2 regions of the Neobacillus sp. DHD-1R genome follow, and region 2 is predicted to be linked to the other one. Evidence: a T-box and tRNA genes for the amino acid it is inferred to sense, from the RefSeq annotation. Region 2 holds a T-box; the other holds one or more tRNA genes.
What was found. The T-box of region 2 lies ahead of AC3ANL_RS18385 (glycine--tRNA ligase). A T-box ahead of a tRNA ligase gene usually reads a tRNA of that ligase, here a tRNA-Gly.
Positions count from the first base shown of each region.

Region 1: it has a tRNA-Gly gene. The T-box ahead of AC3ANL_RS18385 (glycine--tRNA ligase) is inferred to sense a tRNA for this amino acid. The anticodon was not compared.

Region 1 covers NZ_CM173232.1:1,321,212-1,333,132, reverse strand. The annotation lists gene nagA (N-acetylglucosamine-6-phosphate deacetylase) at 1-471, opposite strand, end outside; gene yhbH (sporulation protein YhbH) at 602-1,768, opposite strand; gene AC3ANL_RS06320 (PrkA family serine protein kinase) at 2,058-3,953, opposite strand; gene nfsA (oxygen-insensitive NADPH nitroreductase) at 4,800-5,549, opposite strand; gene trmL (tRNA (uridine(34)/cytosine(34)/5-carboxymethylaminomethyluridine(34)-2'-O)-methyltransferase TrmL) at 5,597-6,070, opposite strand; gene AC3ANL_RS06305 (amidase domain-containing protein) at 6,135-7,010, opposite strand; gene queG (tRNA epoxyqueuosine(34) reductase QueG) at 7,084-8,232, opposite strand; gene AC3ANL_RS06295 (B3/B4 domain-containing protein) at 8,341-9,012, shown strand; tRNA gene AC3ANL_RS06290 (tRNA-Gly) at 9,099-9,172, opposite strand; gene AC3ANL_RS06285 (DUF2179 domain-containing protein) at 9,453-10,016, opposite strand; gene AC3ANL_RS06280 (hypothetical protein) at 10,131-11,402, opposite strand.
Region 2 covers NZ_CM173232.1:3,721,740-3,733,660, forward strand. The annotation lists gene rpoD (RNA polymerase sigma factor RpoD) at 1-763, opposite strand, end outside; gene dnaG (DNA primase) at 805-2,613, opposite strand; gene AC3ANL_RS18375 (pyruvate, water dikinase regulatory protein) at 3,216-4,025, opposite strand; gene ccpN (transcriptional regulator CcpN) at 4,059-4,691, opposite strand; gene AC3ANL_RS18385 (glycine--tRNA ligase) at 4,905-6,287, opposite strand; T-box leader at 6,344-6,533, opposite strand; gene recO (DNA repair protein RecO) at 6,583-7,335, opposite strand; gene AC3ANL_RS18395 (YqzL family protein) at 7,371-7,514, opposite strand; gene era (GTPase Era) at 7,672-8,592, opposite strand; gene AC3ANL_RS18405 (cytidine deaminase) at 8,582-8,983, opposite strand; gene AC3ANL_RS18410 (diacylglycerol kinase family protein) at 9,199-9,585, opposite strand; gene ybeY (rRNA maturation RNase YbeY) at 9,563-10,033, opposite strand; gene AC3ANL_RS18420 (HD family phosphohydrolase) at 10,030-11,921, opposite strand, start outside.

The DNA.
Region 1 (11,921 bases), 2.4 Mb from region 2:
AATATGATTTATCGGCTGAGCCCCCGCTTTTTTTGCATTCACAAATGGCCCTTCAAGGTGGATTCCCAGTACTTCAGCCTTTCCCGTTGAATCCTGCACTTGTATATAGTCACCAGCATTTATTAATGCCTTTTCAATTAATTTATCTTCTTGTGTGATTGTTGTAGCTAAAAAACTAGTGGTCCCTTCTTTGGGCAGTGCGGTGACCATGGTATCCAAGGCCTCTTTAGTTGCATCCATTGTGTCTGCACCATTAACTCCATGTATATGTTCATCAATAAAGCCTGGCACTACATGGAAATGAGCAGGAACTTCGATTACATCAAATGCTTCCGCATCTTTAAGTTCATCTCTAGAACCAAAATCGATTATTTTATCATTATTTATTTTTATATAACCATTTTCAATTAGTCCCTTTTCTGTATAAATACGTACATCCTTAAGCAAAATAGGCTTAACCTCTATATTCATTTTAAAAAACTTCCTTTCAGGTTATATTTTAATTTTATCCCCAATAAGTATAGTTGTCTATACCAATTATATTACCATTAAAAGATTTTTTTCATATAAAAACGACAGGAACTAGGTCCTGTCGCTTTAGTTAGGCAAACAATTTCGATTCTTCATTTTGGAAAAAGCTTTTCATCGCATGAAATACATCTGCTTTTTGCTTAAGAATATAATAACGGAATTGTTCATCCTTGATGTTTTTATAAGCTGACATTAATGTTGAATGTCGATTATATTGGTTTACCTCACCATATCCAAACATATTGGATACCTTCATTAATTCTTCGACTAACTTCACACAGCGGGCATTATCCGATGTGAGATTATCACCGTCTGAAAAGTGGAATGGATAGATGTTGAATTTTCGTGGATTATACTTTGTCTCAATAACCTCTAAGGCTTTGCGGTATGCGGATGAACATATGGTTCCGCCGCTTTCTCCTTTCGAGAAGAAGTCTTCTTCAGAAACTATTTTAGCTTCGGTGTGGTGCGCAATAAATTCAATTTCTACTGTTTCGTATTTTGTTCTTAAAAAGCGTGTCATCCAGAAAAAGAAACTGCGTGCCATATATTTTTCCCAAATGCCCATGGAGCCACTGGTATCCATCATCGCAATCACAACTGCTTTAGAGTCAGGTTTGATCACTTCATTCCAGGTTTTAAACTTTAAATCATCCTTATAAATAGGGTGGAATGCAGGCTTACCAGTCATTGCATTCCGCTTAAAAGCAGACATCATCGTACGTTTTTTATCAATATTTCCCATTAACCCAGTTTTCCGAATATCATTGAACTCAATATTTTCAATAAGATGTTCTGGGTCCTCTTTTTTCTTTAAATTTGGAAGCTCTAGTTGTTTAAATAATGCTTCCTCAAGTTCCATTAAAGAAACCTCTGCCTCAAAATAATCTTCACCGGCCTGATCTCCTGCTCCTTGGCCTTTACCAGGACCCTTTTGACCACTCGAACCGTCTCGAGCAACTACATCACCGACCTGACTATCACCTTCACCTTGGCCCACGTGTTTGTTTTTGTCATAATTATAACGAATTTTATATTCGTCCAATGAACGAATTGGAATCTTTACCACATCGCGACCATTAGACATTATAATACTCTCTTCTGTAATTAAGTCTGGAAGATTGTTACTAATTGCCTCCTTGACTTTTTCTTGATGCCGTTGCTGATCATCGTGGCCTTTTCGGTGGAGGGACCAATCTTCTTTAGAAATTACAAATTGATGATTATCGACAGTCATTCTAAACCCCTCCTTAAAAATTTATTAACTCCATATTGCACAAATTTTTAATAATAACATAAAATAACGCGAGTGAAAAAAAACGACTAAATGATGGATTACTTTATCCTATGCAGAAAGAAAGAATAATTTACTAATAATTTCGACAATAAGGCATTCGCCTAGGTGATTGGACAAGATTGCAGTGTGGTACCCTAGTCAGGCGTCCATGCACAAATCAAGACGGTTAGTTAGGAAAAAAAGGGACTGACAGATTCATTCTGTCAGTCCACGCTATTTTAATCCTCGATTATCTGTTCAATAAACTACCTACATATCTTAATAGTTCATTTGCAGATGTGGAGCTATACCCATGCTCATCAATTAACCTCGCAACCACATCATTAATTTTCTTTAATTGCTGCTCATCTGGTGTTTTAGATGAAGTAGTAATTTTGACTACATCCTTTAAATCAGCGAACAGCTTCTTTTGAATCGCTTCTCTTAGACGGTCGTGAGAATTATAATCAAATCGCTTGCCTCTTCTCGCATAAGCAGAAATTCGAATTAATATCTCCTCTCTAAAAGCCTTCTTGGCATTTTCGGAAATTCCAATTTGTTCTTCAATGGAACGCATTAATTTTTCATCGGGATTAATTTCTTCCCCGGTTAACTGGTCACGAAGCTTTACTTTATTGCAGTAGGCTTCAACATTATCCAGATAATTGTTCATTAAAGTTTTTGCCGACTCTTCATATGAATACACAAAAGCCTTTTGAACTTCATTCTTGGCAATCGTATCATACTCTTTACGCGCTAAGGCAATATAATTCAAATAACGTTCTTTTAACTCTGCTGTAATGGATGGATGCTGGTCAAGCCCATCTTTTAATGATCTTAAAACATCTAGAGCATTAATAGATGGTACCTCTTTTCGAATAATCGTCGAAGATATCCGGTTTATAACATAACGTGGGTCAATACCACTCATGCCTTCATCTGGATACTCCTTCTTAAGTTCCTCGACATCCGCGCGATTAAAACCTTCTACATTTTCCCCATCGTAAAGGCGCATTTTCTTTACCAGATCAATATCACCTTTTTTCGGCTCCTTTAATCGAGTAAGAATAGTAAACATTGCAGCAACTTTTAAGGTATGTGGAGCAATGTGTACATCCGATACATCACTTTCACGAATCATCTTTTCATAGATTCGTTCTTCCTGGGAAACCTTTAAATTATAGGGAATTGGCATCACTATAATTCTGGAGTGGAGAGCTTCATTCTTTTTGTTGGATATAAATGAACGATATTCTGTTTCGTTTGTGTGAGCCACGATGAGCTCATCCGCGCTTATGAGCGCAAATCTGCCTGCCTTAAAATTTCCTTCCTGTGTTAGAGAAAGTAAATGCCAGAGGAATTTCTCATCACATTTCAACATCTCTTGAAATTCCATCATTCCTCGGTTTGCTTTGTTTAGCTCCCCGTCAAAGCGATAGGCGCGCGGATCAGATTCTGACCCAAACTCGGCAATAGTTGAAAAGTCGATACTTCCTGTTAAGTCTGCTATATCTTGCGATTTTGGATCAGAAGGGCTAAATGTTCCAATTCCAGTCCGTTTATCTTCGGAGAAAAAGATTCTCTCCACTAAAACATCTTCAATTCTTCCGCCATATTCTTTTTCCAGCCGCATCATATTCAATGGTGAAAGATTTCCCTCAATGCGGATCCCATACTCTTGAAAAAAGTCAGTGCGCAAATGGTGTGGGATCAAATGCAACGGATCTTCATGCATTGGACAGCCCTTGATGGCAAACACTGAACCTCTGTCCGTACGGGAATAATGTTCCAGACCTCTTTTTAACATCGTCACAAGTGTGGATTTACCACCACTAACAGGACCCATTAAAAGTAAAATCCGTTTTCTAACATCGAGCCTCTTGGCTGCTGGATGAAAGTATTCTTCCACAAGTCGTTCTAAGGATTCTTCTAAACCGAATAATTGATTACTAAAGAAATTGTATTTCTTCGCCTCTTTTTCTTCTTCAATTCCTGCATCCTTAAGCATATTATAAACTCGAGAATGTGCTGATTGTGCAACCCATGGCTTTTCTTTAAGCAACAATAAATAGTCCGCGAATGTTCCTTCCCAACGAAGTTTTTCCTCGTCCTCACGATACCTCTCAATTTTCTTTAAAATGTCCATAAGGCCCTCCCCCTGTAGCTTTATCAGAGACGATTAATATAATCTATGCACCAAAGAAGTTGAACATGCGTAACCAATGCGGGATACTGTCTATCTTTTTTATTTTAAGAATAGGAATATTGCTCTTTTCATTTTTTTAAGTTAGGCTATAATAAAAATATATGGACAAAAAATGAAAAATGTATGACGAAGGAGGATATACATAACATGAACACTTTCATTGTTATATTAGTCATGATCGCATTTTTAGCGGCAATCTTCACAGCAGGTTATAACGACAAACCAGGTACAAATAAATAAGAAAAGCGGAAGCGCCTGGTCAGCGGCTTTTCTCAAAAAAAAAACGACTGCCATCTCTTGTAACGGGTTCACTTTAGTGGTGCAAACAAGCGAATCACAAATGAAAACGCATTGGAATTCACGGACGAATTCTAATGCGTTTTTTTCGTTGGTGCAACAAGCTTATTATAAATTTTTGCAACTTTTCCACATATGAAATCACAAGGTGATTCACAAGGCTGAAATAATTATTGGAGGGTATGTGAAATAGATGTGATTTAAGATGTGCATTATATTGAAAGTTTTGGGCAAAACAAAAAATTGTGTCCATCTGAGTTGTGAAGGACAAAAATCGGTTAGGCAACATGAAAAATGTCCTTCATCCGGGTTATGAAGGACAAAACCCGGTTGGGCAACATGAAAAATGTCCTTCATCCAAGCTATGAAGGATGTGATTTGTCCTGTGAATTCAGTGGCGAAAAAATGTGAGAATGAATCAGTGATTTGACCTGATTTTTACAGTTTTGCACCTCACAAGTGAACCATTACATCTCCTGGCAGTCATTTTTATTGGATATCAAGTTTGTTTTTTTGGATGAACTCCTTCATATACATCCTTCTTGGTCGTTCAAGCATCTTGGCCATTTGCTCTGTCCAGCGATCATTTCTTTCGCCGCCTGTTCTTTGCTCATAGTAAGTGGAAATTAACTGATCATATTCATCCAGCTGCTGATTGAAAAGCTCATCATCCTGCTCATATTCATCTATATGATAAATATGTTCCAGGGGCAGTCTCGGTTTTTGTTCCGTAATCTTACTGGGATAGCCAACTGCAAGTCCAAACAATGGAATAACCCGGTCAGGTATTTTAAGAAGCTGTTTGACCTCTGCTAAGTTATTGCGGATCCCCCCAATATAGCAAATGCCTAACCCCATAGATTCAGCTGCAATCACTGCATTTTGAGCTGCTAAAGACGCGTCAATCAAAGCAACCATAAATTTCTCGGTACTTTCAAGTGAAGAGTTCACATTTGTCTGTTCCTTTTTTCCAATAACGGTATGTCGATACAGATCAGCACAAAAAACAAAAAAATGACCATTCTTTTCCACATAGGGCTGATTTCCACTTAGTTCCGCTAATTTTTTCTTTTTCTGTTGATCCTGAACCCCAATAATAGAATAGGCTTGAATAAAACTAGAGGTTGCCGCTGCTTGTGCACTGGCAACAATGGTTTTTATCTGTTCATCAGTGAGGGGTTTGTCCTCAAAATGACGAATCGAGCGATGATTAAGAATCGTGGAAATAACATCATTCATCGTTTTCCTTCCTTTCTATAAGAGGCCCGCTGCGGAGCCTCTTTTCTTCATTTAAGATTGGGGTAATCCTGCTGGCGTAATGCTTCATAAATAAGAATCGCCGCAGTATTTGATAAATTTAATGAACGAAGATTTTCGTTCATCGGAATTCTTAGGGCTGTTTCTATATTATTTTCAATTACATCCTTCGGAAGACCAGTGGTTTCCCGCCCAAATATAAAGTAATAATCTTTACTTGCGTCACTGTAGTCAAAACTGCTGAATTGCTTTTGTCCAAATTTCGTAATATAGAAAAATGCTCCTCCCGCATTCTTCTCATAAAACTCTTCTAAGGAATCATAATAAATGATATTTACATGTTCCCAATAATCCAAGCCTGCCCTTTTTAACATCTTATCATCTGTTGAAAATCCAAGTGGACGAATTAAATGTAAACTAGTATCCGTGCCTGCACAGGTCCGAGCAATATTTCCGGTATTAGAAGGTATTTGTGGTTGATATAAAACTACATGTATAGACAAAAAACTTCACCTCGTATAAAAACTCTAAAGGCAATTATACCATGCTGACTTATGCTTTCAAGAATCATTCATCAATGATGGAATAAAACTTATATTTGATATTAGGGGTATAAGCGGAGGAATCCTCATATGCCCAGTACCGCATTCGACTATTGTAAGTATGAGCATTAACTAAAGGCATCCCATTAGCATCCTTTCCCGTGACAAGTGTATTATGATTATACCGTCCGTCCCCTTCAAAATCATAGCAAATAACATCACCTAAAAGTAATTGCTCAGGATTACTAACCTCCCTTGCTCTTAAGCCGCTTTTTGAATTCGAAAAATACAATCTTAGTGAATTAGCGATTGCCCAACTGTAACTCCAGTTATTTTTTTGTAACCACCAGCCGGAACCACGATTCGGATAGCCCCGCATCGGTGAGCCTGCCACATGGAGGCATTGTGAAATAAAATTCGTACAATCATTTTCAAATTTTTTATAGGCAGGATTGTAGCTATTCCACCAGCGCTCCGCATATTGAACCGCTTTTAACCGATTATATTGATAGCTTAACCGTTCTTCATGATCAGCTAAAGCAGCTGCTGCCGATTCCGAAATGATCTTTTGTTCAAGGTTCGGAATGATTTCTTCATCCATAACTAATGCATTTTTGTAAAACTTAGCCACCCTTTCTTCCATCTCTTCTTCCATATATAATTTTCCTTTTTGCTTAATTAAATATTGATAATGGGCATGGTACTTTATTGTTTGAAATTCTTCTTCAGTGAACTCTTCAATAATCCTGCCAGCTGCCTTTACTTTCACTATTTCGGCAGACCTTTTTGCTAAGGAAGCTTGTTTCTTTTCTGCCTTTGGGAAAAATAGTCTGTGACTTCTTGTATCGGTTATAAATTGATTTACCCGTTTTTCAAATAAGTCTTGAAGGTACTCACGCATATAGTCTCCACCCCTTTCTTTTCATACATATGAAAGAGGGCTGGATTTCACTATAAAAAAAAGAGCGAAACCGTTAACGGTTCGTTCCTTTTTCGTTAAAAAAGCATAGGCCTTTATCTATTTCTGCTTGGACTTCCCGGTTTTTTTCATATTCTTTAGCCTTTAATAAGGCCGTATGGGCGTTCTTACCACCAATTTTCCCGAGAGCCCATGCTGCTGTTCCTCTTGTGACGATACTTGCCTCATGTTCTAATATATCGATTAAATTGGGGACTACCGTTTCATCTTTAAAATGGGCAAGTGCGATAATGGCATTTCGTTGAATAGGCTTCTTTCCTCTCCATGATCCTGAAACATAACCAAATCTATTTTTAAACTCCCGATTACTTAATTTTAAAATTGGCTTTAATAATGGTTTGGCTACTTCTGGGTCTGGTTCCATTTCTTCATGAACATGAAAGTCGATCCCCTTGTTTACAGGGCAGGCTGTTTGACAGGAATCACAGCCATAAACACGATTGCCAATCTTATCCCTAAATTCTTCCGGTATCAATTCCTTTGTTTGTGTTAAAAAAGAAATACAGCGCTGTGCATTAATTTGACCTCCTCGCACTAATGCACCTGTAGGGCAGGCCTCTAAACACTTTGTACACGTCCCACACTGGTCTTCTATTGGTGTATCAGGTTCTAAAGGGATAGTCGTAATCAATTCACCTAAATATACGTAAGAGCCAAATTCCGGGGTAATGATAGCACAGTTTTTTCCGCTCCAACCAATCCCAGCCCGCTCCGCAACGGCTCGGTCAGACAGTTCTCCTGTATCGACCATTGATTTTACCCTAGCATCAGGTACTTTCTGTTGAATAAACTCTTCCAGCTTTTTCAGCTTTTCTTTAAGAATATGATGATAATCAAGTCCCCACGAGGCCCTGCTAAATATTCCCCTTCTCTCTCCCTTCTGCCCTTTCACTGTTTCCTTCATTTTTGCTGGATAGGCTAAGGCAATAGAAATAATCGAGCGAGGTTCTTCTAGCAGCATTGAAGGAGTGATCCGTTTATCGATATCCGGCTCTTCAAATCCTGATTGATATCCGAGTTCCTGTTGTCTTATTAATCGGTGTTTCAAATCAGTGAATGGATCAGCAGTCGTAAATCCAATCTTATCGATACCAATTTTTTTACTATACGCGATGATTTCTTCTTTTAAAGTAAATGGGTCCATTTGCCACCCTCCTTTCCAATTATTCATATCTATTTAAAGTTGTTAAAATTATTAGTAGCACATTTATTTATGATAAACTATTTTTAATGAATTTTGGAGGTGGAATGGTTGGAAATTCAACTTTCATCAGAAATAATGGAATACATTCCAGACTTTAAACTTGGTGTGATTGAATATAAGGATATTATTGTTGGGGATTCACCACAAATGTTAAAAGGCAGGCTCCAGCTTTTTCAAGAGTCGATCTATTTCGATTTAGAAGATAAACTTGTAACAGATCTTCCTGCTATTAAGGAATGGCGGAGCATTTTTAAAATGATTGGGAAGGATCCAAATCGCTATCGTCCTTCTGCTGAAGCATTGTTTAGAAGAGTACAAAAGCAAAATTATCTTTCTTCCGTTCAAAGTGCAATTGATATTAATAATTTTTTCTCGTTACAATATCAAGTACCCATTGGTATTTATGATCTTGATGCGCTAGAAGGAGATGTCGCTATCCGAATTGGAGAAGAAGGAGAGGAATACATAGGCTTGAATGGAAGGGAAAATTCTTTACAGCGTCTTATCTTGGCTTCTGATCAGAATGGTCCATTCGGTAGTCCGTTTGTTGATTCTGTAAAAAAGCAAGTAACGGTTGAGACCAAAAATGCCTTGCAAATTATTTATTTACGACCAACAACCAATTTAGAAAGTGCTAAAAAGCTTACTGAATCACTTATGAACATGTTTGCACAAATCCATGGAGGAGAAGCTTCCTTCCAAATTCTTCGATGCCAGTAAGTGGCATCGTTTTTATATCCAATAAAATAAAAAAACGCAATGCATCGTTCTCCTATGTAACGATACACTGCGTTAGTTAATATGTATGGAGCGGGTGATGGGAATCGAACCCACTACATCAGCTTGGAAGGCTGAGGTTTTACCAGTAAACTACACCCGCATGTTGTTAACAAACTTATGACGTAATTAATACTACACACATTTCATAAAAAGGTCAAGGAATTTTCGCAAATTTTGTCGATTATTCTCTTTTACTTTTAAGAACATCATTATTAGCAATAACCATTCAAGATACATGTTTATGTCCATATTTTTCACAAAATAACTATTTTAAAAAAGGTCTATTTCACTTAATTTGAAAAGGGAGATGGGATGGTGGATACACCGAATGGTTACAGCCAGCCGCTAATCTTTAGAGGGATATGCGGCTGGCTGTGAATTTATTTTCCCATATGCGTATGAGCGTTTTTCATGGAACTGTTTTTCATATTCTTTTTCATAGCCTTCACTAGGAAACCGCCTTTAAATCTTCGCGGTTCATACGAAATTATGAAAGCCTTAGGGTCATATTGTTCAATAAAATGCATGACTTCCGTTTCAACATTCCGCTTTGTCAGTATTTCTAATTGGTACCTTTTGCTATCACGGCCGCTCCCTTCATAGATGGTCACTCCTAGTCCCTTATTTCTTAACGCTTCAATTAATTCTTCATTTTGGTCCATTAAATTAACATATAACGTAGTGTATCCAATTGCTAATTTATTTTCAATTCGTGTTCCAAGGTAAAGCCCCACACCAAAGCCAACGGCATAAATAATTTTTTCAGTGAGGCTTTGATTACCGGAAAATATGATGGATAAGCTAAAGATCGAGATTAATGTTTCTAATATACCAAGTAGTGAAGCTGCTAAACTCATATTTTTTACTAAAAAGATCGTCCGTAGAGTCATAATCGGGACATATACCAGTTGAAGTATGAAAATCACAAGAAGATTTAAAAACATAATGAACTCCTTTTTTATTGGTGTGTAAAACTGCTTGTTGATTTCCTTTCCAGGTGCACCAATCAACAGGATTTCGCCTTTCTATAATCACAGAAATGATTGTTAAACAGTCAATCAGGCACCTGTTTCAATCTTTGGCATATGCTGCGGTTCTACACCGCTGAACGCATTGCTAATATTTTCCCAGGCCTGCTGTGTTTCTATGAAATCGTTATAATGCTTTTTCACATTGCGGTGATAGTTTTCCAGTTCGGCAGCTATCTTCATGAAATCGTTTCTGCCAAAATACTCACAGATTTTTGGCAGAGTTGCGGCCAGCTGTTCACGCATCTCTTTAATTCTTTCCTCGTATCTCTTAGAATCCGTAATATATAACCATAGCGGTTTATAACGGATCCAGCCGATACACGCCTTGTAAAAACGCTGAATAACTTCTTCACAGTCGGCTTGAATGTAATCTAATTTCGTTGGCAGCACTCCATCTAACAAGGTCTTGTACGTTGAAAAACCGTCGTGGAAGGTATAGCATGGCACACGCAGCACTTTTCGGTCATGAAGACAGGTTCCTAAAAAGGTATCTTCTCCGCGGGCGTTAGGAGGATTGTAAAAAGGATTGACACGCTCTAGGTCTGTTAAATTAATACAAAGATTAGAGCCGGAAATAAATTTAGAATGGTTGACTTCCTCCACTTCCTCGGCATTCCCATTTACAAGCACTCTCGTGTCAGCATAAGTAACACCGCCGTTTTCCATCACCGATTTAATTGTATCCCAATTGACAATGTCGTTACTGATGGCCTGAATGAAAGTCTGAAAATCAGATTCCTTTAAGCTATCATTAAATCTGATATATGGAATAGGAGAGATGTATCCGCAGTGGTGGCCGTTCGTAATATCGGCGTGCTGAATATGTTTTAAATGAGTGTCCAGCCCTCGCTGGCCGCTCCAGATAGCTGTTCCGCTATTAGTAACAGCTAGAGGATATTCATCGTCATCTAAGAATATCAGGTAATCAATTCCTTCTTTTATTGCCATATATTGAATGATATTGCGTTTGCCGGCATATCCTCTGCCGAAAATAAGCTTTGCCTGTCTTTCATTAATAATCCCCTGCTTGATTAACTGGCTGATTTCTGTCTGCATTTTTTCATTTCCAATAAAGCAGGTACCGTCAACTAGCTCTAGTAATTCTGAACTGATATTCGTATAGTCTGTAGGCTTTGTATTGTGGTATTTTAAATCGTAGGCAACAAACAAGTTTAAAGATACCTTTTCATTGGAGATTAATTCAGATTCCCTCCAATTAAAAATATATGTTTTTAAAACCTGCTTGAAGTGTTTACGGCCTGTTGCAAAGCCAATACCTACTTTAATTTCCTTTTCCATAGTAATCCCCTCTTCTTTATCTAGTTTATAAAAAAACATACAAGGTTTTACCGTATCTCTATCTCCGTTTATAGAGATACCAGTTTCTATGTAAAATTGAATTATAAGCTGAAACGTTCTTTCTTCTAAATCGTTTGTTGTAAGAACGTTCTCAACCCTTAACGGTTCCAAAATGAAGAACTTGAATAAAATTCAGAAAACTAAATGCTTACCATCGACAAGTTCCCGACTATTTGGGAATTTTCGGACGGTGCCAGATACCTTTTGTTTATGTGTACCCGATTATTAATAAATTCAAACAGGGGATTTTTTTAAAAAAAGAGCTAGGGGTTCCTATTTGATCAATCTACCGGATAACATCTTTAATAGACATAGCTTATTGTTTATCATTAGTATTAAATATATAAAAAGAAGGCCACTCATGAAGAGCGACCTTCTGCTACACTGATTGCCATTTTTCAACGAAAAGAAAGAAAGAAAAATTAGGCCTAACAAACTAAAAGTTGTAATTTCAAATAA
Region 2 (11,921 bases):
GTGTTAAATCCATATCCTCACCAATTTCTTCAGGTGTTGGTTCACGACCAAGGTCCTGTAGTAATTGACGCTGCACACGAATTAGTTTATTGATGGTTTCAACCATATGAACAGGAATCCGAATCGTTCTTGCCTGATCCGCAATTGCACGTGTGATTGCTTGACGAATCCACCAAGTTGCGTACGTACTAAATTTAAAGCCTTTACGGTAATCAAATTTCTCAACAGCTTTAATTAGACCCATGTTTCCTTCTTGAATTAAATCAAGAAAAAGCATTCCTCGTCCAACATAGCGTTTTGCAATACTTACAACCAGGCGCAGGTTAGCCTCTGCAAGGCGTCGTTTTGCTTCTTCGTCGCCCCCTTCAATCCTGTTTGCTAACTTTATTTCTTCTTCCGCGGAAAGCAAGTCTACACGTCCAATTTCTTTCAGATACATACGGACGGGATCATTAATCTTAACTCCTGGAGGAACGCTAAGATCATTTAAATCAAATTCCTCATCGTCTTCTTTTGCTAACTTTTTAGCATCTGGGTCTTCCTCTTCGCTATCACCAACTAATTCAATTCCTTGATCACCGAGGAACTCATAAAATTCGTCCATTTGATGAGAATCTAACTCAAAATTAGCCATCTTTTCAGCAATATCATCATAGGCAAGGACACCAACTTTTTTACCCAGCGCAGTTAACTGGTCTTTTACTTGTTCAAGGGTTAATTCATTTTCAACCTCTTTTGAACGGGCGGATTTTTCAGCAGCCATATGTCCCCCTCCTTCCAGAATCAAAAACACTTCATTTTAGTTTATAACAATTTACGCAACTGATTGATTTCAACACCAATTGCTGCAGCTTTTCCAAATTCACTTTGACGCTCAGCTTCTTTTAATTCCACTTCTTTTTCTTTTATCTTTAACAATTTTGGATAATTCAACACCTGTTTGATATAATCAGTTAATTCTTGGTTCGTTAACTCATCATTTATGGACATCATTTCAATGGTGGCAACCATTCTTCTAAGATTTGCATCCTGTATATAGGTTAAAAACGAACTAGTGTCTGGTACCATGTGATCTTCATAAAAGCCTAACAGGTATGTTATTATTGCCTGATGTTCATCTGTATTAAACGTGTTTCCTGCAAGTAAATCCTGAACCTTATACGCCACATCGCGATTTTTAAGCATATGGGCTATGAGACATCTTTCAGCCGTATAATGGGCGGGCTTTAAATCCTCCACATGCTTAGTAATTACTACAGGTTTATGCACGGGTTCATTTTTCCCATTTGATTTTCTTTTTTCAGCAAAGAACATTTGTTTTTGCTGTTCCTGCAAGGCTTCTAAAGAAAGTGAAAATTCAGCTGCCAATTGTCGCAAATAATGATCTTTTTCAACAGCTTTATTTAGCTTGTTGATTTCTTTGATTATTTCTTCGATATAAGCAAGCCTATCTCCTTCTAACTGAAGATTTTTTCCTCTTCGAAAGTAAAGAAATTTAAATGCCATCCATGTTAAACTTGCCTCAATTACTTCTTTGCGGAATTTTTCAGCGCCATTTTTTTTGATATATTCATCAGGATCCTGTCCGTCAGCCATCATGGCTACCTTTATTTGAAAACCCGCATCATGAAGATGGTTACCTGCCCGATATGCCGCTTCAATTCCTGCTTTATCGGAATCATAACAGATGGTTATGGATTGAGCGCTTTGACGTAAAAGGGCTATATGTTCATCTGTCAAGGATGTCCCCATTGTCGCAATACCATTCTCTACTCCAGACCGATCTGCTGCAATACAATCGGCAAATCCCTCAAACAAAACAGCGTTCTGCATTTTCTTTATACTTGGCTTAGCCAAATGATAATTATATAAAATTTTACTTTTATTAAAGATTGCTGTTTCGGGACTATTTAAATATTTGGGCTCTTCAGCCCCAAGTGACCTTCCAGAAAAAGCAATCGTATTACCATGACGGTCAAAAATTGGAAACATAATTCGGTTCCTAAATCGGTCGAAATACGTTTCATCCCTTTCACGTTTGATAATTAAACCGGCTTTTTCCATCCATTCAGGCGAAAAATCCCTTTTAGTTAGGAATTTATAAACGAAATCCCATGAATTTAATGCATAGCCAATTTGAAACTTATCAATCGATTCCTGGGTAAAACCTCTTCTTAGCAAATACTCTAATGCTTGTTGACCTTCATTTGTGTTTACCAGCAAGTGATGGTAAAATTTTCTTAATAGCTCGTGAGCATCAAGCATCGATTGAAAATCTTTGGATACCTTTTTACCACCATGTCCGGCAGATAAATTAATTTCAAGGTCAATATTTACTTTCGAAGCTAATTTAATGGCTGCTTCTTGGAATGAGGTCCCCTCAAGCTCCATTAAAAAAGAAAATACATTACCACCGGCTCCACAGCCAAAACAATGATAAATTTGTTTGTCAGGTGACACTGAAAATGATGGGGTGCTTTCTCCATGAAAAGGGCATAATCCGAAGTAATTTCGCCCCTGTTTTTTCAGTTGAACATAATCGCTAATGACTTCGACTATATCAACAGCCTGACGAATTTGGTCAATCTTTTCTTCGGCTATACGGTCTGCCATGAAAACATCTCCATTTGTACTTACACATATTCGGCAGGCACTTATTAGATTCCTGCAAATTTCGACAAAATTTTTGTTAATTTCATCACAAGTCTTGCTCGACCTCAGATTGAAATCACTTTTGTCCTTTTCCGCTTATTCCTCTTCTCCTTGCCTTGGCATTTAAATTCGCAGCTTCCTTTCCTGAATCAACATTTTTCCACGTTGCATATGTAATCGTAACTTTCACATGATGACCATAGGAAGCGATAAAAAAACTCTACGGAAAATTTGGAAGTAATTCGACAATCTCATCTTTGATTGTGCAAAAATCTACATCGACAAAAATAGCTGGAATGCCTTTTACATAAGTATTAATTCTACATCACTCCGCATATTCCTTCTAAATGAATGAACTTTTCTAAAAGGATTTCTGTCGAATTTTTTTTAGGGGGCTGCCTTGACATCTAACAATAAATAGTTTATTCGTTCCAATGCAACTCTAAACCTAAAAAGATATATTTTTATCACAATTTTTTATTATAGTATATTCGTTATCATTTTACCATAACTTTTTCTCATTTTTTTTAACATGTAAAAACACATAATCAATTGACTATGTGTTAGGATCTCCCTTTTTGAATATAATTTAAAATGACATTCGCAGTCTCTTCTACTGCCTTATTGGTTACATCTATAACGGGACAATTAATTTTCTCAATGATTTTTTCAAAAAAGGTTAATTCTTCTTTAATTCTTTCAATATTCGCATAGCTTGCTTGATCATTTAAGCCTAAAGAAATTAATCGTTCCCGTCGAATATTATTTAACTTTTCCGGACTTATCTTCAATCCAAAACATTTTTCGATTGGAACTTTATATAGTTCTTCCGGTGGGTCCACCTCTGGCACAAGTGGAACATTTGCAACCTTTAATCGTTTATGTGCCAAGTATTGTGATAAAGGTGTCTTTGAAGTTCTTGACACCCCGATTAGGACAATATCAGCCTTTAAAAGCCCTCTTGGATCACGGCCATCATCATATTTCACCGCAAATTCAATTGCTTCTATTTTTTTAAAATAATCCTCATCAAGCTTTCTCACAAGTCCAGGTTCACATAGTGGTGTTTTCCCACTGAAAATCTGAATTTGATCGATGATAGGTCCTATTAAATCGACAGCCACAATCCCTTCTTCTACTGCTCTTTCCTTTAAGTATGTACGCATATCTGGTTTTACAAGTGTAAAAGCTATCATGCCTTTATCATGAGAAGCAAGCGATAACACTTCATCGATATGGTCATGATCCTCAGCATAAGGAAATCTCTTTAATGTTATACCAGACCCATTATATTGGCTAATTGCCGCTTTCGTGACTAACTCAGCTGTCTCACCGACTGAATCAGATACAACATAAATGATAGGCAAGCTCATTCTTCCTCAACAGCTCCTCTTTGCAGATATCTTTTATTCATCACCTAAGGCCACAAAGGCTTTGATTATATTCGTTTTCGTAACTCTTCCAATTACCTCGAAGCCTTTTTCGGTTTTTTTCACAATCGGCAAGGCATCGATTTGTTTATCAATTAATTTCTTGGCAACTTCAATTAATAAATCATCCCGTTCACACATCGTAATATTGGGCATTCTTGTCATAATAATATTAACGGGTATACTAGTAAGCTCTTGCTTTCCGATACTTGCGCGCAGCAAGTCCTTTCGTGAAAGAACGCCTACAAGGCTGGAGTGTTGGTCCACTACAAATAAAGTGCCTACATCTTCTAGGAACATGGTACAGATTGCATCATATACAGATACATTTTCACTGACCACTACAGGGATGGACTGATAATCCTTCACATAGATTTTTTGCAAATTTTCGGTTAATAGCTGCGCTCCTGTTTTCCCTGTATAAAAATAACCTACTCTCGGCCTGGCATCTAAGAATCCAGCCATGGTTAGAATGGCGAGATCTGGTCTTAATGTAGCCCTGGTCAAACTTAATTGGTCAGCAATGTGCTCCCCCGTAATAGGGCCATTATCTTTTACAATCTGTAATATATGTTCTTGACGCTTAGTTAGTTCGATTGTCCTCACCACCTTACATGACTTATTGAAAAATCCACTAATTACAATTCGTTATAGGAATATTATATACTACTTCCTTTTTAGATGTAATGTATGCAACCTCTTAATCAAAAGGTGCGGTTGCCCGCACCTTTATTTTTATATAAGAATTTATCAGTTTAGGCTTCGAGAATTGTCCAACCCCAGGCCATACGGCGCTGACCAGGGCGCTTTCGCTTTTCTTATTTAAAAAACCATCTTTTCTTGTAGAAAGCTTACTAGTTCTGCAATTGAAATACGGGTTTGTTCCATGGTATCACGATCACGAACGGTTACCATGTTATCTTCTTTCGAATCGAAGTCATAGGTAATACAAAATGGTGTACCGATTTCATCATGGCGGCGGTAACGTTTACCGATCGATCCTGCCTCATCGAAATCGACTGTAAAATGTTTTGCTAGACTCGCAAATACTTCTCTAGCCTCATCAGATAATTTTTTTGATAATGGAAGAACGGCTGCTTTAAAAGGCGCCAATGCAGGGTGAAAATGCATAACCGTCCTAGAAGTACCATCTTCCAGTTGCTCTTCATCATAGGCATCAATCAAAAATGCAAGTGTTACTCGGTCAGCACCAAGTGATGGTTCAATACAGTATGGGACATACTTTTCGTTTGTTTCAGGATCAAGATAATGGAAATCTTCTCCGGAAAATTCCATGTGCTGTTTCAAATCATAATCTGTTCTTGAAGCAACTCCCCAAAGTTCGCCCCAACCAAATGGAAACTTAAATTCAAAATCAGTTGTTGCATTGCTGTAATGGGAAAGTTCATCTTCAGAGTGATCACGAAGTCTTAAATTTTCCTTCGTAAGGCCTAATGACAATAACCAGCCTTCAGCAAATTGTTTCCAGTAATTAAACCATGTAAGTTCTTCACCCGGTTTGCAGAAAAATTCTAATTCCATTTGTTCGAATTCTCTTGTCCGGAAAGTAAAATTACCAGGCGTGATTTCATTACGGAAACTTTTACCGATTTGAGCGATACCGAACGGCAATTTTTTCCTCATTGTCCGTTGAACATTTTTAAAGTTAACGAAAATTCCCTGTGCTGTCTCTGGGCGAAGAAAAATTTCATTTGTGCTTGTTTCTGTTACCCCTTGGAAGGTTTTGAACATTAAATTGAATTGACGAATGCCTGTAAAATCATGGCTGCCACAATCAGGACAAGCAATATTATGTTCCTTGATCAGCTCCTCCATTTTTTCAAATGGCAAACCATCTACAACCATTTCCATACCTTTAGCATCAAGGGCATTTTCAATTAATTTATCAGCGCGGTGCCTTGCCTTACAATTTTTACAATCAATCATGGGGTCATTAAAGTTACCGATATGACCAGATGCTTCCCAAGTTCTAGGATTCATTAGAATACTTGCATCTACGCCCACATTATATGGGGATTCTTGAACAAACTTTTTCCACCAAGCTTGCTTAATATTATTTTTAAATTCAACGCCTAACGGACCGTAATCCCAAGTATTCGCTAGTCCTCCATAAATTTCAGATCCAGGAAAAATAAATCCTCTGTGCTTCGCATGCGAAACAATTTGTTCCATCGTTACATTCATTTTTTTTGCTCCTTTTCTTATAAAAATAAAAAACTCCCATCTCTATGCTTGTTCAGCATAGGGACGAGAGTTACCCGCGGTTCCACCCTATTTGCTGCTAAAAAAATAGCAGCCTCCTTCAAATCGTGTTTATTCAACACAAATTGCTCAAGAACGCCTTCGTTAGTGTCCTATCCCCTAGCTCACACCATCCTAGGTTCGCTTTTATAGAACTGACTAAGTACTACTTTCCGTCACAGCAAATATTTTATTAAAGAAATAGTAACTAAAAGTTTAACGATTGTCAACAAGACGATTATAAGAGATTTCGAAATTGTTCCATGGAATTAAGAAACTTCTTTGTTTTAAGATTTAGTCCTGAATATTCTTCATAGTAAGCAGTAATCACTTTTTTTAATTCAGCCTTTGTTTCTTCCTTGACTGAAATATTTCCTAACCTTGAAAGATCAAAATTATAAAATAGCCGTAATAACTTAACCGAAGCTGGTGATAATTTAAAATGGTATGGATCTTTCCCTACACATCGATGACAGATCAACCCGCCTTCCCGTATCGAAAAAGAAAAATGTCCGTCTGTACTGCCACAAACGGAGCATTGATGTAAGATGGGGTACAGTCCCATCACATTTAACATTTTCATTTCATAAATATTCATGAGTATATCTGGCTCATAGCCTTCATTCATGTAATGCAATGTTTGATATAACAATTCAAAATGATATGGGTTTAGTTTCTTATCTTCTGTACATTTATCTGTTAATTCGACGATATAACTGGCATAAGCAGTTAAAAATATATCTTCACCAATTGATCGGTGCGAAGTGATGATTTCACCCTGTTGCAAGCTTCCAAGACCTGAACCAATCTGCAGGAGAAAATATCCATGTGTAAAAAGCTGAGAAATGGAGGAAAGGCGGCTGTTTGGTTTTTTAGCACCTCGTGCCATTACACCAATCTTTCCCCATTCCCTCGTGTATAGAGTCACTATTTTATTAGTTTCACCATAATCTGTCGTTCTAATGACGATGCCTTCACACTTCTGAAGCATAAATGTCACCTTCTTAAAGTAGCGCGAAAACAAACTTATATAACGGGAAAATCGATTTGTGCTAGATCTTCATTCAGATTTCCGGGTATTTCTTGGTTTTCCTTCTCAAGCTCTTTGAAGAGAAGATATGTGTCAATATTACCTGTTTGGAGGAATACTTTCCACGTAAAATCCATCATTGAAAACCCCACCTTTCATTATTTAGACTAGCCTAAAGTTAATCCCAAACCTTACAATTATCATAGCCTGCTTTGCTAAAATCATAAGACGAAATATTTGTTAATTTGTCCACGCATAAACTTGTCAATAAGTTAATATTTTAAATAGGGTTATGATTTAATATTCATCTTCGTTGAAGCCATAATCACGAAGTTGAGACATCTTATTGCGCCAATCCTTCTGAACTTTAACCCAAAGCTCTAAAAATACTTTTGACCCAAGGAGATTTTCGATATCAACACGAGCACGCTTTCCGATTTCTTTCAGCATGCTGCCTTGCTTTCCAATGATAATGCCCTTTTGTGAGTCTCTCTCAACGATTACGGTTGCCATTACATGAATAACATCCTTACCCTCTCGCCGTTCCATTTTATCTAAGACAACAGCCAACGAATGTGGAATTTCTTCCCTGGTAAGATGCAAGGCTTTTTCTCTAATTAACTCTGTAATAATAAATCGCTCTGGATGATCGGTTACCTGATCAGCAGGATAATATTGCGGTCCTTCAGGTAAGAAGGTTTTAATTTGTTCTAAAAGTCGTTCAACATTATTTCCTTCAAGAGCAGAAATTGGCACAATTTCTTTAAAGTCGTATTTTTGTTTATATGATTCAATAATTGGCAACAATTCATCAGGGTGAACTTGATCAATTTTATTTATAACCAGAAAGATAGGGGTATTAACTGTTTGGAATTTTTCAAGGATAAACTCTTCCCCACGGCCAAAGCCTTCTACGGCGTTTACCATAAATAAAATTAAATCAACTTCTTTTAGCGTATTTTGTGCTACCTTCATCATAAAGTCGCCCAATTTATGTTTTGGTTTATGGATACCTGGTGTATCAATAAAAACCATTTGAGCGTCAGGAAGTGATAAGACACCTTGGATTTTGTTGCGTGTTGTTTGCGGCTTATCACTCATAATCGCGATTTTCTGGCCGATTACTCGATTCAGAAAGGTAGACTTCCCAACATTTGGCCGTCCAATAATTGAAATAAATCCTGATTTGTATGCGTTTCCATTCCCATTATTTTGCATGTAAATCCTCCGATGAAAAGGCACCTGGCAATAATTCGGCAACCGTTATTTCTTGAATATCTCCTTTTAGGTTTGTTAAAACCACTTTCATGTCTCTTGGGCATAGTTCGGAAATGACTTGTCGGCAAGCACCACACGGGGAACATGGGCGATCTGTATCTGCTATTACTGCAAGCATATGAAAATCCCGGTCGCCTTCTGAATAGGCTTTAAAAAGGGCAGTACGTTCCGCACAGTTACACATACTGTAGGCGGCATTTTCAATATTACAGCCATGATATACTTTTCCATTTGTCGTTAACAATGCAGCTCCTACTCCAAACTTCGAATAAGGAACATAGGCTTTTTCTCTTGCACTCTTTGCTTCTTCAACTAATTGTTCAATGTTCACAAAACGTCTTCCCTTCCAGCAGGAATCTGCTGTTTCTTTATTTTACCTCAAAATTTAGAGAAAATCATTATTTGTAGCAAAAAAGAAATATAAAATTTTAAAAAATTAGAATTTTCTCATAAATCAACTTGTCTTTAAAAAAAAAGCTGATTAAGTTATTTTATCGGATTAGCTTAAGCAATTCAAATTAGGTAGTTCTAAAATTTACTAGCTTATTAAAACCATTTAAGAACATAAGGCCAAAAGATAATGGTTCCAATACAAACAGACAGAGCTGCATATACTAAGACAGCTCCTGCGGCTATATCTTTTGCTTGTTTGGCAAGTGGATGGTACTCAGCTGTAACAAGATCGACTACACGTTCAATGGCTGTGTTCAGTAATTCTAGGGCAAACATCCCTCCAATAGCAAAAAGAATGAGTGCCCATTCTATTTTTGTAATCGAAAAATAAACAGAAATCATTATAACAATTAAGGAACTAATGAGATGAAAACGCATATTTCTTTCCATCCTAATGGTGGTTATAATTCCGGCTAGGGCAAACGTAAATGAGCTCATGAAGCGGAATGATTTTCGTTTATCTTGTGAGTCCATACTCATTTAAAATTTCCTTTTGCAATGTAAACATCACCTTTTCGTCCTCTTCCGTCATGTGGTCATACCCTAAAAGATGAAGAAATCCATGGACAGCTAGAAAACCAAGTTCGCGTTGAAAGGAATGACCGTACTCCTCCGCTTGCTCCTTTGTTCTTGGGATTGAAATAATAATATCCCCTAAAACCCGCGGCATATCAACACCCAATAATTTTACTTCTCCCTCGCCAAGCTCTTCCATGGCAAAAGAAATGACATCTGTTGGGGCATCTTTATCACGATAGTCCCGATTAATTTCTCTAATCTTCTCATTTGTAACAAAGGTTACAGATACCTCACTGTGCTCTTCAATGCTTTGTTTCTCAGCCGCAAAAGATAGTAACCTTTCAATTTCAAGCATTTGTTGTTCTGTTAGTTCATTCGTCTCGTCTATACAATCAATAAGTAATGTCATGCTTGCTTCACCTTCTTTGTCTTTGTCAGTTCTGGATACTCAATTCTTGAGTGAAAAATCCCCTTTAAGGACTCACATAGTGTATGGGATACAGTTTCAATTTCTTTGATGGTAATATCACACTCATTTAATTGACCATCCTCTAAACGGTCTACCACAATTTTTTTAACAAGCGATTCAATTAATTCTGGTGTTGGCTGTGATAATGAGCGTACTGCAGCCTCAACACTGTCAGCAATGCCCACAACTGCCGACTCCTTCGTCATGGCCTTTGGTCCGGGATAACGAAACTCTTCTTCCTTTAAATCAGAATCAATTTGAAGTGCCTTATGGTAAAAGAATTTAAGCAAGGTTGTCCCATGATGCTGCTCGGCAATATCAATAATTTCTTTAGGCATGTGGTATTTCTTTAAAATGGCTGATCCGTCACTCACATGTCCAATAATAATAGTCGCACTTTTATCAGGCGGGAGCCGATCATGGGGATTGTCAACATGCATCTGATTTTCAATAAAAAAGTTCGGTCTTTTTGTTTTACCAATGTCATGATAATAACTGCCGACTCTAGCCAACAGCCCATTTGCCCCAATAGCCTCACATGCAGATTCAGCTAAATTAGCCACCATGACACTATGATGATAGGTTCCAGGAGCCTCCATTAAGATTTTTCTTAAAAGCGGATGATTAGGGTTAGATAGCTCAATCAGCCTCATCGTTGAAAGAATTCCAAAACTAGCCTCAAAAAATGGCAGCAAACCGATCGTTAAAACGGCTGAACCTATCCCCGAAACAAGCGCAGTAATAAGATAGTATCCTAATTCAATTCCTGAAAACTGTCCGTTCGGCAATAAAATTAATGCACTGATTGACATAACATTGACAGCTGCCGCCAAGGTTCCAGCCTGTAATATTTTCGTTCGGTGATTCTGTTTATTCAAAAAAAGGATCGCTGCTAATGTACTAAATAGGATATAAATTCCTACCGAGAAGTTAAAGGTTCCTGTAATCCCTTCATTAAATAAAATACTCCCACACACTGCCATAACAATCGACATCATGATGGCTAGCTTTTCATCAATTAAAATCTTTATTAGCATTCCACACATTGCAGCAGGGAAAATATAACCAATCCCAGAAAAATTAAAAACCTGGAGCATGCTAATGATTTTCATAATGAATATGGTGAGTATAAAAATGATTCCATATAACAACAAATGCGTTTGCCGTTTCTCAGGAAGAGACTTCATTTGATAAAAATAATAGTAGATGGCAGAAAGAATAATGGCAATCAATACCACCAAGCCGATAAATGGCTTGAACGATTTGTCATTATTTAAGAGACCTACCAGTTTTAATTGCCGGTAAATATCTTGATTAATTAATTCGCCTTCTTCAACAATGATTTGACCCTGAAGAATTTTTACAGGTTCGACACTCTCAGCCGCCTGCTGTCGAAGTTCTTCCGTTGCATTCGGATCATAAAATTCATTTTGAATGACAGCATATCTTCCTAAATCAATGGAAGCCACTCTTAAATTATCATTTAAGGCAGTATACTTTAATTCTTCCTCTACTCTTTTCTTAGCATTTTCCACTTCATCCGTAGAAATTCGGTTCGTCATGACATTGTTGATAGCCGTAACAGTTAAATCCTTGGCAATTGACAATTCATCATTGCTGGCTTGGGATAAAGCAGTAAAGACTTGATTCGAGAGGTCCTTCGAAACATCGTCCGTCAATTTTGCTTTTAACTTTGTTACTTTATCTTCAACACTCGGTTCCTCTTTTACCGGTTTATCCTCGGCAGCGGTTTCTTCCTGTTTCTTTGGTCCTGCTGTGATTTCGTCATTTACTTCAATCGCTGATTGAAAAATAGACGTTATTAAAT